DNA from 3 places in the Streptomyces sp. NPDC004629 genome. Region 2 is predicted to be linked to each of the others. Evidence: riboswitches for the same ligand, from Rfam matches in the RefSeq annotation. Region 2 holds a riboswitch; each other region holds the start of a gene.
The links. A riboswitch is a leader RNA that binds a small molecule or an ion and turns the genes downstream of it on or off. The one in region 2 is predicted to bind S-adenosylmethionine.
Positions count from the first base shown of each region.

Region 1 (4,724 bases), on a different contig from region 2:
GAGAGGCAGACCGGCACCGCACCTGGGCACTCCTCGGCGAACTGGCCGGCTGAGTGCGCAACGGCGGGCCGCCCGCCGGACATCTGCCCGCACATCATGGCGAGGCCGGGCCTCGCGGAACGAAGGAGCACCCATGACCACCGACGTCACCCCGACGGATCTCCAGGCCTTCACCGAGGAATGGCTGGACTGGTACCGCGCCCAGGAGGCCCGGCTCGCCGATCCGCACGGTTTTCTGGCGATCACCGGCCTGCACTGGCTCGACGACCGGCCGCAGCGCTTCCCCGACGCCCCCGGTGTCTGGCGCACCGGCCACGACGGGGTCGTCGTCTCCTTGGACGACGGAGAGGAACTGCTCGTCCAGGGAACACCGGTGCAGGGCGAGCACCGCTTCGGCGTGCTTCCCGAGCGCGGCGGTGTCGACGCGGTCTGGAAGGACGCCGTGATCGAGGTCGCCAGGCGCGGCGGACACGACATCGTGCGTCCCCGGCACCCGGACGCGCCGCTGCGGGCCGCCTTCACCGGGACACCCGCCTACGCGCCCCATCCGCGCTGGGTCGTGACGGGCCGTTACCTCCCCTTCGACAAGCCGCGGCCGACCACCGTGGGCGCCGCTGTGGAGGGTCTTGAGCATGTGTACGACGCCCCGGGCAGGATCGAATTCGAGCTGGACGGGCGCCGGTTGTCCCTGACCGCCTTCCCCGGTCGCGGTGCGGGCCGGCTCATGGTGCTGTTCACCGACGCGACCTCCGGGGTCACCACCTATGCCGCCAACCGGGTCCTGGCCGTGGACCCGCCCGCCGCCGACGGCAGGGTCGTACTGGACTTCAACCGCGCCGCCAACCTGCCGTGCGCCTACACGGACCTGGCCACCTGCCCGCTGCCACCGGCCGAGAACCGGCTTCCGGTGGCGATCGAGACCGGCCAGAAGATCCCGCACGAGCGCGGCGGCTCCTGACTTCGATGCGCACCGCACCCGGTTGTGGCCGTCATCCGGGATTGCCGTACGACAACACCGCTCCGTACGATCACGTCCGGCATTGAGTGTCAGCGTCAAGCCCTGGCTCGCTGACCGGCAACCCTCCCACGCGGTGGGGTGCTCCAGGTGAAAGCCCGCAGGACCACCCACCGTCCTGCAAGCGCGTGGCCCCGGGACCGGTGGTGAACTACCGCATGAGCGAGGCCGCCGCGGCCGAAGTCGTGGCCGCGGTGCACGCCTCGGGCGGGTAGGCGACGGCGGTACGGGCGGAGGCGTATCGGTGCGGGTCGCGCCGGGCAGCATGCTGTTGACCGTGATGCCGCGCGGTCCGAGTTCCTTCGCCGCCGTGCGTACGAGCTGGTCACCCGCCGCCTTGCTCGCGGCATACAGGCCGGTGGCGGGGCGGGCTGACGGCGACCGTCCCGGCGGAACAGCTCGCGGCCACCCGCGCCCAGACGCCACTCGGGCGGCTGGGCGAGCCGGGCGACATCGCCGCGGCGGTCTCCTTCCTCGTGTCGGACGACGGCGCCTGGATCACCGGTCAGACCCTGTGCGTCCTGCTACTGGTAGGTGACGGTGATCGGGCCGTGCACGGTGTGCCGGGGCAGGGTGATCGTGAACGTCCCGGTGGAGCTGTCCAAGCGGTAGTCACGGGGGGTCAGCCGGACACCGGTGGCGGTGACCTCGGTGGGTGCGTGGGTCATCCCCAGCAGGGACAGTGTCCACGTGCGGTTCTTGACCTGGCCGTGGAAGGAGCCCCGCGCCGCGCCGATCGACACCGTGTGGCGCGAGCCGTGGCGCTCGTACCGGACGGTCGTCGTGGCGCTGTGTCCCTGCCGCGCGGCGCTCCCGTCGTCCTCGTACAGGCGGTACGTCCCCGGCGCGCCGGTGGCGACGGTCAGGGTGACGTCGGTCAGCGGGTTGCGGTCGTCGTCGGTGACGTCATGGGTGCGGGTCGGCAGGATGCCGCCGGCCTTGACGAACACCGGCATGGTGTCCAGGCCGGTGGTGATGTCCTGGGTGGTGCCGCCCTGGTAGGTCTTGCCGGTGAAGTAGTCGGTCCACCGGCCGGGCGGGAACCATACCTTGGTGGTCGCCGTCGTCCCCGGTGTCGTCACCGGGGCGACCAGGACGTCCGGGCCGTAGAAGTACTCGCTGCCGGCGGTCGCGTACGCCTGCGCCTCGTCCGGGTACTCCAGGTAGGCGGGACGGACGATCGGCACACCGGTCCGGTTCGCCTCCTCGGCCAGCGAGTACGTGTACGGGACCAGGTTCTCGCGGAGGTTGAGGAATGTGTTTGCCGACTGCCGCGCCTCGGTGCCGTACTGCCAGGGCAGCCGGTCGCTGTGGTTGCTGTGCAGCCGGTCGATCGGCTGGAAGGTGCCGAACTGCACCCAGCGCGCGTAGAGGTCGTCGGGCAGCTTGTGCGTGGTGCGGGTCTGCCCATTGACGGTGTACTTCTCCGAACCGGTCAGCCCCGTCGTGTCGTTGTGCCCGCCGATGTCGTGCGTGACGGCCGCCATTCCCGTCGCCGCGGACTCACCCGGGGTGTAGCCGACCTCCAGCTTCAGCGTGCCCCAGGTGGAGGAGGTGTCGCCGGTGAAGTGCACGGTGGTGCGCTTGTCCGCCCACGGTCCGGTCGGCACCGCCTGCTGGCCGCTGTACCCGCCGGCCTGGAGCGAGCCGTAGGCGCGTGACAGGACGAAGCCGCGGCCGAGGGTTTCGCCGGTGAGGTCGGCGTACTGCTGGTTGATCCACGCGTCCGGCGTCACGCCCGGCAGCGACGACTGCGAGGCGTCGCAGCACCAGTCGAGCCACCAGAAGTCGTTGCCCTGCTCATCCATGGTCCGGTGCAGATCCAGGTACGCCTTGAGCTGGTCGGGGTCGCCGAAGTCGAAGACGTAGCAGTTGTTGCCGGCCGAGGCGGACCCGCCGCAACCGCCCTTCTTCAGCTTGCCCTTGGCCGTGGCCTGCGCCTGGGCGAACTGGGGGTCGGACGCGACGATGCTCGGGTGCACGTTGAGAGTGTTGTGCAGCCCCTGCGCGGCCGACCAGTCGAAGAACCCCTTCGGGTCGGGGAACCTGCCCTTGTCCATCTCCCAGCCGCTCCAGTCGTTCACGGCCTTGTAGTCCGTGTCGGTCACCAGCACGTCCAGCGGGACGTGTTCGGAGCGGAACGCCGGGAGAATCGTGTTCCTGTAGTCCGCGGCGGTGCGGTCGATGTACTCCGAGTACCAGACGCCGTACGCCCACTGCGGCAGCAGTTGCGGCGGCCCGGTCAGGGTGGCCAGGTACCCGGACCACCGGGGAACAGGGCGGGTCAGGGGGTGGGCAGGGCGGCGGCAAGTCGGGCGGACCGCACCTGCGCGGTCTGGCCCTGCACAAGGACGAACAGCGTCGGCGTGGCGCAGAGTGGGCGGCAGGGTCAACACTGTGCGCTGGACACGCGAACGAGGTCGACGCAGCGCTCCCTGGTGAGCAGCACCTGCACCATGGCCGGTCCGCCGGCTCTGCCCTGTCTCCCTTCGGCCTCAACTCCCATACGGTTCAGTGCCGTTCACCGGTGTGCCGACGCCCCGGGTCCGGGCACGCCGCCTCGCCGCGCCCTTTAAAAGGACACCCCTCGCTGGCATGAAACCCACTCGACGCCGCACCCACACGGCACGGCGCGGTGGACAGGCGCTGCGACGGCGCGGCCCGTGCGAGTCGCCGCGAGGGCGACCCGCGGGTCAGCCACAGCGCCACGGCGACGGCGGACACGACGGCCGTCACGGCGCCGACGGCCAGCCCCCAACGCACCCCGGCGTGCTGGGAGATCCAGCCGATGACGGGGCCGCCGACCGGGCTGCCGCCCATGGAGATCACCGTGTAGACCGACATCACCCTGCCGCGCATGGCGTCGCTGACCTCCGACTGGACGAAGGCGCTGACGGCCGTGTTGAGCGTCATCAGCGTGAAGCCGGTGGGCAGCAGCAGGGCGAGGAAGGCGGGATACGTGGGCATGAGCGCCGCCAGTGCCTCGAACCCGCCGAACAGCAGCGCGCCGACGACGACGGTCCGCACCCGGGGTGTGACCCCGCGCGTCGCGACCACCGTTCCGGCGACCGTGCCGACGGCCAGCGCCGTGTTCATGAAGCCGAGCCCCAGGGAGCCGACATCGAAGACCCGCCCGGCGAACAGGGTCAGTGTGGTCGGGAAGTTCACCGCGAAGGTCGCGGCCAGGCCGAAGACGGTGAACACACCGACGAGTTCGGGCCGGGCCGCCACATAGCGCAGCCCCTCGGCCCCGGCCCCCGTCCACGGGGGCCGGGACGGGCCCGGCGTCTCCCGCGCACGTGGCCGGATCGCCAGCAGCCCCGCGAGGACGACGGTGAAGGACACGGCGTTGAGCGCGAACACCCACCCCGTGCCGATCGCCCCGATGAGCACACCGGCGATCGCCGGGCCGATCAGGCGCGCGGCGTTCAGGGACAGGATGTTCAGGCCTGCCGCCTTCGGGATCAGCGCCCGGCCGACCAGTTCGCTGACGAAGGACAGGCGTGCGGGGTTCTCCACCGTGAACACGCAGCCCAGCGCGAAGGACAGGACGTACAGCAGCCACAGCGGAGCATGCCCGGAGAGCACGATCACCGTCAGCAGCAGCGCCTGCACCGCGTACAGGCCTTGCGTCCACAGCAGCAGGGTCCGCCGGTCGTAGCGGTCGGCCATCACCCCGCCCCACAGGCCGAACATCAGCACCGGGGCG
Region 1 is NZ_JBIALO010000009.1:65,781-70,504, forward strand. Features, by position in the region: gene ACFYTE_RS15485 (LLM class F420-dependent oxidoreductase) at 1-53, shown strand, start outside; gene ACFYTE_RS15490 (DUF1684 domain-containing protein) at 134-958, shown strand; SAM riboswitch class IV at 1,037-1,148, shown strand; partial or broken gene ACFYTE_RS15495 (SDR family NAD(P)-dependent oxidoreductase) at 1,265-1,441, opposite strand; partial or broken gene ACFYTE_RS15500 (SDR family oxidoreductase) at 1,387-1,524, shown strand; partial or broken gene ACFYTE_RS15505 (TIM-barrel domain-containing protein) at 1,540-3,285, opposite strand; gene ACFYTE_RS15510 (MFS transporter) at 3,527-4,724, opposite strand, start outside.
Region 1: it holds a riboswitch for S-adenosylmethionine, as region 2 does, so the genes downstream of both, ACFYTE_RS15500 (SDR family oxidoreductase) here and thrC (threonine synthase) in region 2, are expected to answer to the same signal.

Region 2 (4,724 bases):
GCTTCTCGCGGTCGTAGTCCGAGTCGCTGTTCTCGATCTCGGCACGGATCTGGTTGACCCGGCCGTTGACCTGCTCGGAGGAGCCGGCACCGTCGACGATGGTGGTCTCGTCCTTGGTGATGACGACCTTGCGGGCGCGGCCCAGGAGGTCCAGGGTCGCGTTCTCCAGCTTGAGGCCGACCTCCTCGGAGATGACCTCGCCGCCCGTGAGGATGGCGATGTCGCCGAGCATGGCCTTGCGGCGGTCGCCGAAGCCCGGGGCCTTGACGGCGACGGACTTGAAGGTGCCGCGGATCTTGTTGACGACCAGGGTCGACAGGGCCTCGCCCTCGACGTCCTCGGCGATGATCAGCAGCGGCTTGCCCGACTGCATGACCTTCTCCAGGAGCGGGAGCAGGTCCTTGACGGAGCTGATCTTGGAGTTGGCGATCAGGATGTACGGGTCGTCGAGCGACGCCTCCATACGCTCCATGTCGGTGGCGAAGTACGCCGAGATGTAGCCCTTGTCGAAGCGCATGCCCTCGGTGAGCTCAAGCTCAAGGCCGAAGGTCTGCGACTCCTCGACGGTGATGACGCCTTCCTTGCCGACCTTGTCCATGGCCTCGGCGATCAGCTCGCCGATCTGGGTGTCGGCGGCGGAGATGGAGGCCGTGGAGGCGATCTGCTCCTTGGTCTCGACGTCCTTCGCCTGCTCCAGCAGGGCGGCGGAGACGGCCTCGACGGCCTTCTCGATACCGCGCTTCAGGGCCATCGGGTTGGCGCCGGCGGCGACGTTGCGCAGGCCCTCCTTGACCAGGGCCTGGGCGAGGACGGTCGCGGTGGTCGTACCGTCACCGGCGACGTCGTCGGTCTTCTTGGCGACTTCCTTGACCAGCTCGGCGCCGATCTTCTCGTACGGGTCCTCCAGCTCGATCTCCTTGGCGATGGACACACCATCGTTGGTGATCGTGGGGGCGCCCCACTTCTTCTCAAGGACGACGTTGCGGCCCTTGGGGCCGAGGGTGACCTTGACGGCGTCGGCGAGCTGGTTCATACCGCGCTCAAGGCCGCGCCGCGCCTCCTCGTCGAACGCGATGATCTTGGCCATGTGAAGTGGTCCCTCCAGGACTGGGGGTGATTCCTTCGGACCGCGCCCGCGCCCGCGACGGACGGCTCACCGGCCTTGTGGTTCCTTGCCCCACCCGGCCTGCGGGCCTCACCGACCCGGTCCTTCATTGTCACTCTCACCTTCAGAGTGCTAACGCCAATGATTAGCACTCGACCCACCCGAGTGCAAGATGCGGCCGTGCCGCGGGTCCGTCGCGGGGGGTGCGGCCGGGTGGTGACGACGGGGCGCGCGCCCCCGGCACGACGGCCCGGACACCGCGGTACGGGCCCTGCGGCATGGGCACGGCGAAGGGCCCGCACCCCGGGGGGTGCGGGCCCTTCGCGTTGAGAATGTTCAGGCGGTGAGGCGAACCATGTCGGCCTGCGGGCCCTTCTGACCCTGCGAGATCTCGAACTCGACCCGCTGGCCCTCTTCCAGGGTGCGGTAGCCGTCCATCTGAATCGCGCTGTAGTGGACGAAGACGTCCGCACCACCGTCGACCGCGATGAAGCCGTACCCCTTCTCCGCGTTGAACCACTTGACGGTGCCCTGAGCCATGCCTAACTCCCCTATTACTGGCCCTTGCACAGATCCACACTTCGCGGACCCGGGTCAGACCTCACCCCCCAAGGTTGGGGGCGTGCGCCGGAACGCGTCGACCGCGGCTGAATGTATCTGTCCAACTGCCGTCTGCAACAGGTCAGTCGGACGAGAAATCTGGACGTACTCGGTCGGGAATCTGCCGAGAATTCGGCAGAATTCAGGGCAAGTCGGGCCCTATAAAAGGAATAAAAGCCGCGAAGAACGCATGGACTTTGGCGACTTCTTGGCGGCTGCGCGGATTGAATCCGGGGCTTCCGACCCGGGGGCCGGGAACGCGTTCCCCAACTCTACCGCGCTCAACCCCACTGAATGGCCCCCTCCGCTTCTCTCACGGAGGGGGCCATCTGATGAACAGCCGGTAACCGAAGTTACCGAGGGTAAGGGACCGTCAGCCGCCGGCCACCGCCGGGATGATGGACACGCCCGCACCGTCCGGCGTCGCCGTCTGCAGGCCCTGCTCGAAGCGGACGTCGTCGTCGTTGACGTACACGTTCACGAAGCGGCGCAGCTTGCCCTGGTCGTCCAGGACGCGTGCGGAGATGCCGGTGTGGTTCTTCTCCAGGTCGGCGATCACCTCTGCGAGGTTCGCGCCCTCGGCGCTCACCTCCGACAGGCCACCCGTGTAGGTACGCAGGATGGTGGGGATGCGAACGGTCACGCTCATGCGAGGCCAGCCTCTCGGAAGGAGTCCAGGTTCGGGCGGATGGTGGCGGTCAGGCCGGTGCCGGCCACCGCGTCGAGGGTCTTGAGGCCGTCGCCGGTGTTGAGGACGACCGTGGTGAGCGCCGGGTCGAGGACACCCTGCTCGATGAGCTTCTTCGTCACACCCACGGTGACACCGCCGGCCGTCTCCGCGAAGATGCCCTCGGTGCGCGCCAGCAGCTTGATCGCGTCGACGACCTGCTCGTCCGTCACGTCCTCCACCGCACCGCCCGTACGGCGCGCGATGTCCAGTACGTACGGCCCGTCGGCCGGGTTGCCGATCGCCAGGGACTTGGCGATCGTGTTCGGCTTCTGCGGGCGGACCACGTCGTGACCGGCCTTGAACGCGGTGGACACCGGCGAGCAGCCCTCGGCCTGCGCGCCGAAGATCTTGTACGGCCGGTCCTCGACCAGACCCAGCGCGATCAGCTCCCGCAGCCCCTTGTCGATCTTGGTGAGCTGGGAGCCGGAGGCGATCGGCACGACGAGCTGGTCGGGCAGCCGCCAGCCGAGCTGCTCGCAGATCTCGTACGCCAGGGTCTTGGAGCCCTCCGCGTAGTACGGGCGCAGGTTGACGTTGACGAAGCCCCAGCCCTCGCCCGCCGGGTCGCCGATCAGCTCGGAGCAGAAGCGGTTCACGTCGTCGTAGTTGCCCTCGATGCCGACGAGGTCACCGCCGTAGATCGCGGCCATGACGATCTTGCCCTGCTCCAGGTCGTACGGGATGAACACACAGGAGCGCAGGCCGGCCCGGGCCGCCGCGGCGCCGACGGCCCCGGCGAGGTTGCCGGTCGAGGAGCAGGACAGGGTCGTGAAGCCGAAGGCGCGCGCCGCCTCCAGCGCCTGGGCGACCACCCGGTCCTTGAAGGAGTGCGTCGGGTTGCCGGAGTCGTCCTTCACATACAGGCCGCCGGTGACGCCGAGTTCGCGGGCCAGGTTGTCGGCCTGGACCAGCTTGGTCCAGCCCGGGTTCAGGTTGGGCTTTTCGGCCACGTCCGCGGGGACGGGCAGCAGCGGCGCATAGCGCCAGATGTTCGCGGGACCCGCCTCGATCGTCCGGCGCAGCTCCTCGGTGTCGTACACCGAGAAGTCGTACGCGATCTCCAGCGGGCCGAAACACTCCTCGCAGGCGAACACCGGGCCGAGCGGCACCCGGTGACCGCACTCGCGGCAGCTGAGGGCCGCGGCGGTACCGAGGTCCACCGACTGGTTCGTGGTGCTTGCAACGGTCTGCACAGCCATGTGAGGCGAGGCCCTTTCTCCTCATCTTCCTCACGACGCATCTCGCCGTGAGACGGATTTGGCACCTTCCCTAGCCGGGAGCCTCGCGGAAACGATCGGCTTGCGCAGCGATCAGTACGAGTACCGGCTGGAGGGTTGCCGGGGCTTCATCGGGCCGTATCCCTCTGCCCCTCTGGATGAGCTGTATGCGGTTGTGAACGCCGAAGACCCCCGACATGCGATGGTCATCCGCGTTGTTCAAGACTGTAACCGACGGCCTGGACAGTTGAGATAGTCGTCCGAACCGCGAGATGGATCACACAGGCACCAGGTGTGATCACGACAGTGAGGAGCAGCTGACTGTGCTGGAAGAAGTCGAGCGCTGGCTGGCCACCCGCTCCTGGTCCGTGACCGACCGGCCGCTGCACAAGATCCTCGCCGCGAAGCAGCGTACGGGCCAGTCGGTCTCCGTCGTGCTGCCCGCGCTCAACGAGGAGGAGACGGTCGGCGACATCGTCGCCGTCATCCGGCACGACCTCATGCGGCAGGCGCCGCTGGTCGACGAGATCGTCGTCGTCGACTCGGGGTCCACCGACCGCACCTCCGAGGTGGCCGCCGCGGCGGGCGCCCGGGTGGTGCACCGCGACGCCATCCTGCCGCGGCTGCCCACCGCGCCCGGCAAGGGCGAGGTCCTGTGGCGCTCGCTGCTCGTCACCGGCGGGGACATCGTCTGCTTCGTCGACGCGGACCTGCGGGAGTTCTCCTCCGACTTCGTCACCGGGATCGTCGGGCCGCTGCTCACCGAACCGGACGTCGACCTGGTCAAGGCCATGTACGACCGCCCGCTGGCCGGCGCGGCCGGCCAGGGCGGCCGGGTCACCGAGCTGATGGCCCGACCGCTGCTCAACCTGCACTGGCCGCAGCTGGCCGGTTTCGTGCAGCCGCTCGGCGGCGAGTACGCGGCCCGCCGTTCACTGCTGGAGCGGCTGCCGTTCCCCGTCGGATACGGCGTCGAACTGGGCATGCTGGTCGACGCCCTGCACCTGGTGGGCCTTGACGCCCTCGCCCAGGTCGACGTCGGTGTGCGCAAGCACCGGCACCAGGACGGGCA
Region 2 is NZ_JBIALO010000014.1:144,433-149,156, reverse strand. Features, by position in the region: gene groL (chaperonin GroEL) at 1-1,087, opposite strand, end outside; gene ACFYTE_RS22750 (cold-shock protein) at 1,442-1,645, opposite strand; gene ACFYTE_RS22745 (MoaD/ThiS family protein) at 2,079-2,354, opposite strand; gene thrC (threonine synthase) at 2,351-3,634, opposite strand; SAM riboswitch class I at 3,653-3,817, opposite strand; gene ACFYTE_RS22735 (glucosyl-3-phosphoglycerate synthase) at 3,976-4,724, shown strand, end outside.

Region 3 (4,724 bases), on a different contig from region 2:
CCAGGCGTATTGATCACGAGCGTTCGGCGAGCCGGTCCCGGCCGGCGGGCGCCGCGAGGCACCTGCGCGTACGGCGCCGTCAGTCGAACTCGCTGGGGTGCGGCGCCGGGGTCTTTCCGGCGAGGACGTCCCTCAGCCGCTGCGCACCCGCCCGTACGGCCGCCTCGGTGCTTGTGCGATCGGCGCCCGAGAGACCGCCGTTGACGACGGTGGCCCCGGAGGCGACCACCCGGAGCGCGGCGACGTCCGTGGTGAGCGTGGTCGGCTGCCCGTCGGCGGTGCCCTTCACCGTCACCGTGACACCCGCCCGGTCGTCGCCGGCGGTGGGCAGTGGGGCCGACACCACCTGGACGGTCCGCTTGCCGCCGTCCGAGCCGGTCGCGGTGAACTGGCCGCACTTCTGCGGCAGGCTCCGGAGCCAGTCCAGGGACTTCTTCACCGAAGCCTCGCCGTAGTCGCCGACCTGGTACAGCAGTCGGGCCCGCGGATCGGTGAACCCGGTGAGCGCCGAGGCGCCGGGCGCACGGCCCAGCAGGCTGTCGGAGTACAGGCCGTCGAGGAGCCGCTGGCAGTCGGCCGCGCCGGCCTTGCCCCTGAGGAACGCGGCGACGTCGACCTTGCCCAGCAGCAGCTTGTCCCGCCAGGAGGCGGCGTCGTTCACCTGCGTCCAGTCGTCCTCAAGGTCGGCCGCGGTGATCAGCGCGGCCTTCGCGCCCGCCCTGGTGAGCGCGGGGGTGGCGGACGGGCTCGGGGAGCGACCGGGATCGGCCGCGGCATCCGGGGGCCGCTCGGCGGCGGGGGAGGCGGACACCGTGTCGGAGGCCCCGTCGGCGTCCGAGCAGGCGCCCGCGGCCAGCAGTGACCCGGCGGCCAGGGCCGAGGCGAGGACACGCGCGGGACGGTACGGACGGTTCATCGGGGTTGCCTCCTCGCAACGCGGTACGTCCCTCCACGCCACCACCGAGCGGTCCGACCGACCAGCGTGACCGGACCGTTCGGGTGAACCGGCGCGACGACCACGCCCGGCGTCGCGGCGCGCCGTGCCGGGACGGCCAGGACCGCCTCGGCGGCGTACCCCGCGCACTCCTCGGTGTTCGGCGCCGTCGGGCCGGTGCGGAACACGACCGGCAAACGGGCGTGTCACGCCCTCTTCAGGTGCCGCACGGCGGGGCGGTGTCCCAGGGGTGGACGCCCTCTTGACGTGCCTGTGGGCGCGGAACGACACTCCAGGAGGGAATCCTAGTGAAAAGGTAGGGAAAAGATGGGGCGCCGTGGGACGAGCACCGGCCGTGGCCGCCGTGCGCCGTCGCTGCCCCTGCTGACCTCCCGCCGGCACATCGACCTGCTGCGGGTCTGCAGCGCGATCAGCCTTCGGGGCTGACCGTCCCGCGCTCCCGGCCGACCGGGGCCCCTCGCACGCACCGACCGCCGACGCTTCAGCCGCGCACACCCGCGCGCGCTCGCACCCGGGGAGACGCATGTCCACGTCCAGCACGCCGCTCGCCGCCGTCCCGTCCGCCCAGCGTCCCGCCCGCTTCCGGGGCAGGATCGGCCGGGACGCGCGCAGCGGCCACTACGCCGTGCCGCGCCGCTACCGGCTCCATCTCACGACCGCCTGTCCCGACGGCCTGCGGATAGCCGTGGGCCACAGCTTCCTCGCCCTCGACGACATCTGTCCGGTCACCTTCCTCGACGCCGTCCCCGACTGTCCCGGCGGCGGCCACTCGGCGCTGCGCCCGCTGTACGAGGCGAGCGCGCACCGCTACCCCGGACCCGCGCTCGCGCCGGTGCTCAGCGACGACTGGTCGGGGCGGATCGTCAGCACCCACGCCCCCGACATCCTGCGCGACCTCGACCGCTGCTTCGGCGACGGGCGCGACCGGCTCTACCCGTGCGGCACCGAGGCGGGGATCGAGGAGATCGAGCGGCTGTGCGCGCAGGGCATCGAGGAGGCCGCGCAGCGGGCGGGCCGGGCCGGCGCGGACGCGGCCGAGCGGGCCGCGGCGCTCGACGTCCTGCTCGGCACCCTGGCCGGACTGGAACGGCGGCTCGCCGGGCGGGAGTTCCTCGTGGGCGACGAACTCACCGCCGCCGACGTCGAGTTGTGGGTCGCCCTGGTGCAACTCGACACCGTGCACCGCCACCACCTCGACGCCGCCGCAGTGCACCGCGTGGCCGGTCATCCGGCGCTGTGGGAGCACGCCCGGCGCCTGGCTGCCCGGCCCGCCTTCGGTGCGCACCTCGACCTGGACGGCATCGCCCACCGTCATCACGCCCGCTGCGCGGGCCTGGAGGCGGCCGGCTCGGCCGTGCAGATCCTGGACTGGGCGCGGCACGCGGCCGGCGCCCCCGGTTCCCGGCGCGGTTGAGCGGCACAGGGGCCGGTCCATTCAGCGGACGGGCGTTGACATACGTCCGCCCAACTGCCTTACTTACCGCTCTGAACGGTCATGAGTGTCAGCGACAAGCCCTGGCTCGCTGGCCGGCAACCCTCGCGCCGCGGTGGGGTGCCCCAGGTGACGACCGGACCGGATGACGCTTCGGTAAGCGCGAGGGCCCCGCAGGGGCCGGAAATGCGAGTGACGCGAGTGACGGACATGTACGCAGCCGACGGGACGGCCGCCGGCCGCACCCGAAGCTGCGTACATCCGTACGCGGGTCTGCTCGTCGCCGACCGGGCGGTCGACCTGCTCCGCGTGAACAGCGCACTGTGTACCGCTTCGGGCTCTGCCCGTCGCCGGGGCTGACGCCACTTCCGGCCCCCGCGTTCCCGACGCACACCGACCGAGCGGTGTGCCGCTGCCCGCCCCTCCCCGGTCCCCGTGCCCCTCCCGTGCGCCGCGCCATGGCGCCGCCGGCTCAACGCCGTCGGCGTAGCGCCGTCGCAGCCACACGGGTCGCGCCGCGGCCCCGGGGTGCCCCGACCCCGCCGGAGCCCGCCATGACCGAACCCCCGGGCGGCGCCGTGTCCCTCACCGCGCCGCCGCCAGCAGACACACCGTCAAAATCCCTGACTGCCCAGCGAGTTGTGCCGCTGCGCCGTCCTGGCCGATGGATCGTCACGGCCGTCGTGCTGGTGGTCGTGGCACAGATCGCGCACGGACTGGCCACGAATCCCTTCTACCAGTGGGACCGTTTCCGCTACTGGTTCCTGCGCCCCACCATCCTCGACGGCCTGCTCATCACCCTCGAAGTGACCGCGCTCAGCGCCGTGCTGGGCCTGCTCGGCGGCATCCTGCTGGCCCTCGGCCGGCTCTCCGGAAGCCCCGTACTGCGCGCCGTCAGCTGGACGTACACCTGGCTGTTCCGGTCCGTGCCGCTCATCGTCGTACTGATCTTCCTCTACAACTTCTCGGCCCTGTACCGGACGGTGAGCCTCGGCGTCCCCTTCGGTCCCGCCTTCGTCACCTTCGACGAGTCGAGAGTGGCCACCGACATGGTGGTCGCCGTGGTCGGGCTCGGCCTCAACGAGGCGGCGTACGCCTCGGAGGTGGTCCGCGGCGGCATCCTCTCCGTAGACCAGGGTCAGCACGAGGCCGCCGCCGCGCTCGGCCTGCCGAAGCGCTACCAGTTCATCCGGATCGTGTTCCCGCAGGCCCTCAGGTCCATCACCCCGAACTACGTCAACCAGCTCATCGGCCTGATCAAGAGCACGTCCCTGGTGTTCTACGTGTCGCTGCTCGACCTGTTCGGCTCGGTGCAGACCATGGGCAGCACCTACCCCGGTGACATCGTGCCGCTGCTGCTGGTCGCGACCGTCTGGTACCTGATTCTCACCAGCGTCGTGTCCGTCGCCCAGTTCTACGTCGAGCGGTACTTCGCCCGGGGCGCCACCCGCACCCTGCCGCCGACGCCCTGGCAGCGCGCCCGCTCCGGCCTCGCCGCGCTGCGCACCCGACTGCGCCGGGAGGCCGCCGTATGACCGCCGTCACGCCCGCCGAACAGGCCCCCGTCGCCCTGGAGGTGCACAACGTGCACAAGTGGTACGGCGCCCACCGCGTCCTCGACGGCATCGACCTGACCGTGCGCCCCGGCGAGGTCACCGTCGTCATCGGCCCGTCCGGGTCCGGCAAGTCCACGCTGCTGCGGGTGATCAACCACCTGGAGCGGCCCGAGATCGGACACGTCAGCGTCGGCGGTGAACCGATCGGGGTCAGACGCAGCGGCAAACGGCTGAAGGAACTGAGCGAGCGGGCCATCCTCGCCCAGCGCAGCCGGATCGGCTTCGTCTTCCAGAACTTCAATCTGTTCCCGCACCTGACGGCGCTCGACAACGTCGCCGCCGCCCCGGTGGCCACCGGGCGGCTCACCCGGCCCGCGGCCCAGGAACTCGCCCGCGACCTGCTCGCCCGGGTCGGACTCGGCGACCGGACGGGCGCCTATCCGCGGCAGCTGTCCGGCGGCCAGCAGCAGCGCGTCGCGATCGCCCGCGCCCTCGCGCTGCGCCCCGGCATCATCCTGTTCGACGAACCGACCTCGGCGCTCGACCCGGAACTCGTCGGCGAGGTGCTCTCCGTCATCAAGGACCTCGCGACCAGCGGCACCACGCTCGTCATCGTCACCCACGAGATCGGATTCGCCCGCGAGGTCGCCGACCGGATCGTCTTCATCGACGGCGGACGGATCGTCGAACAGGGCCCGCCCGCCGATGTGCTCGACCATCCCCGGCACGAGCGGACCAGGGACTTCCTCAGCAAGGTCCTGTGACCACCGGCCCGTTCGCA
Region 3 is NZ_JBIALO010000002.1:143,951-148,674, forward strand. Features, by position in the region: gene ACFYTE_RS03600 (alpha/beta fold hydrolase) at 1-13, shown strand, start outside; gene ACFYTE_RS03605 (hypothetical protein) at 80-916, opposite strand; gene ACFYTE_RS03610 (putative leader peptide) at 1,262-1,381, shown strand; gene ACFYTE_RS03615 (glutathione S-transferase C-terminal domain-containing protein) at 1,479-2,369, shown strand; SAM riboswitch class IV at 2,447-2,556, shown strand; gene ACFYTE_RS03620 (amino acid ABC transporter permease) at 2,942-3,922, shown strand; gene ACFYTE_RS03625 (amino acid ABC transporter ATP-binding protein) at 3,919-4,707, shown strand.
Region 3: it holds a riboswitch for S-adenosylmethionine, as region 2 does, so the genes downstream of both, ACFYTE_RS03620 (amino acid ABC transporter permease) here and thrC (threonine synthase) in region 2, are expected to answer to the same signal.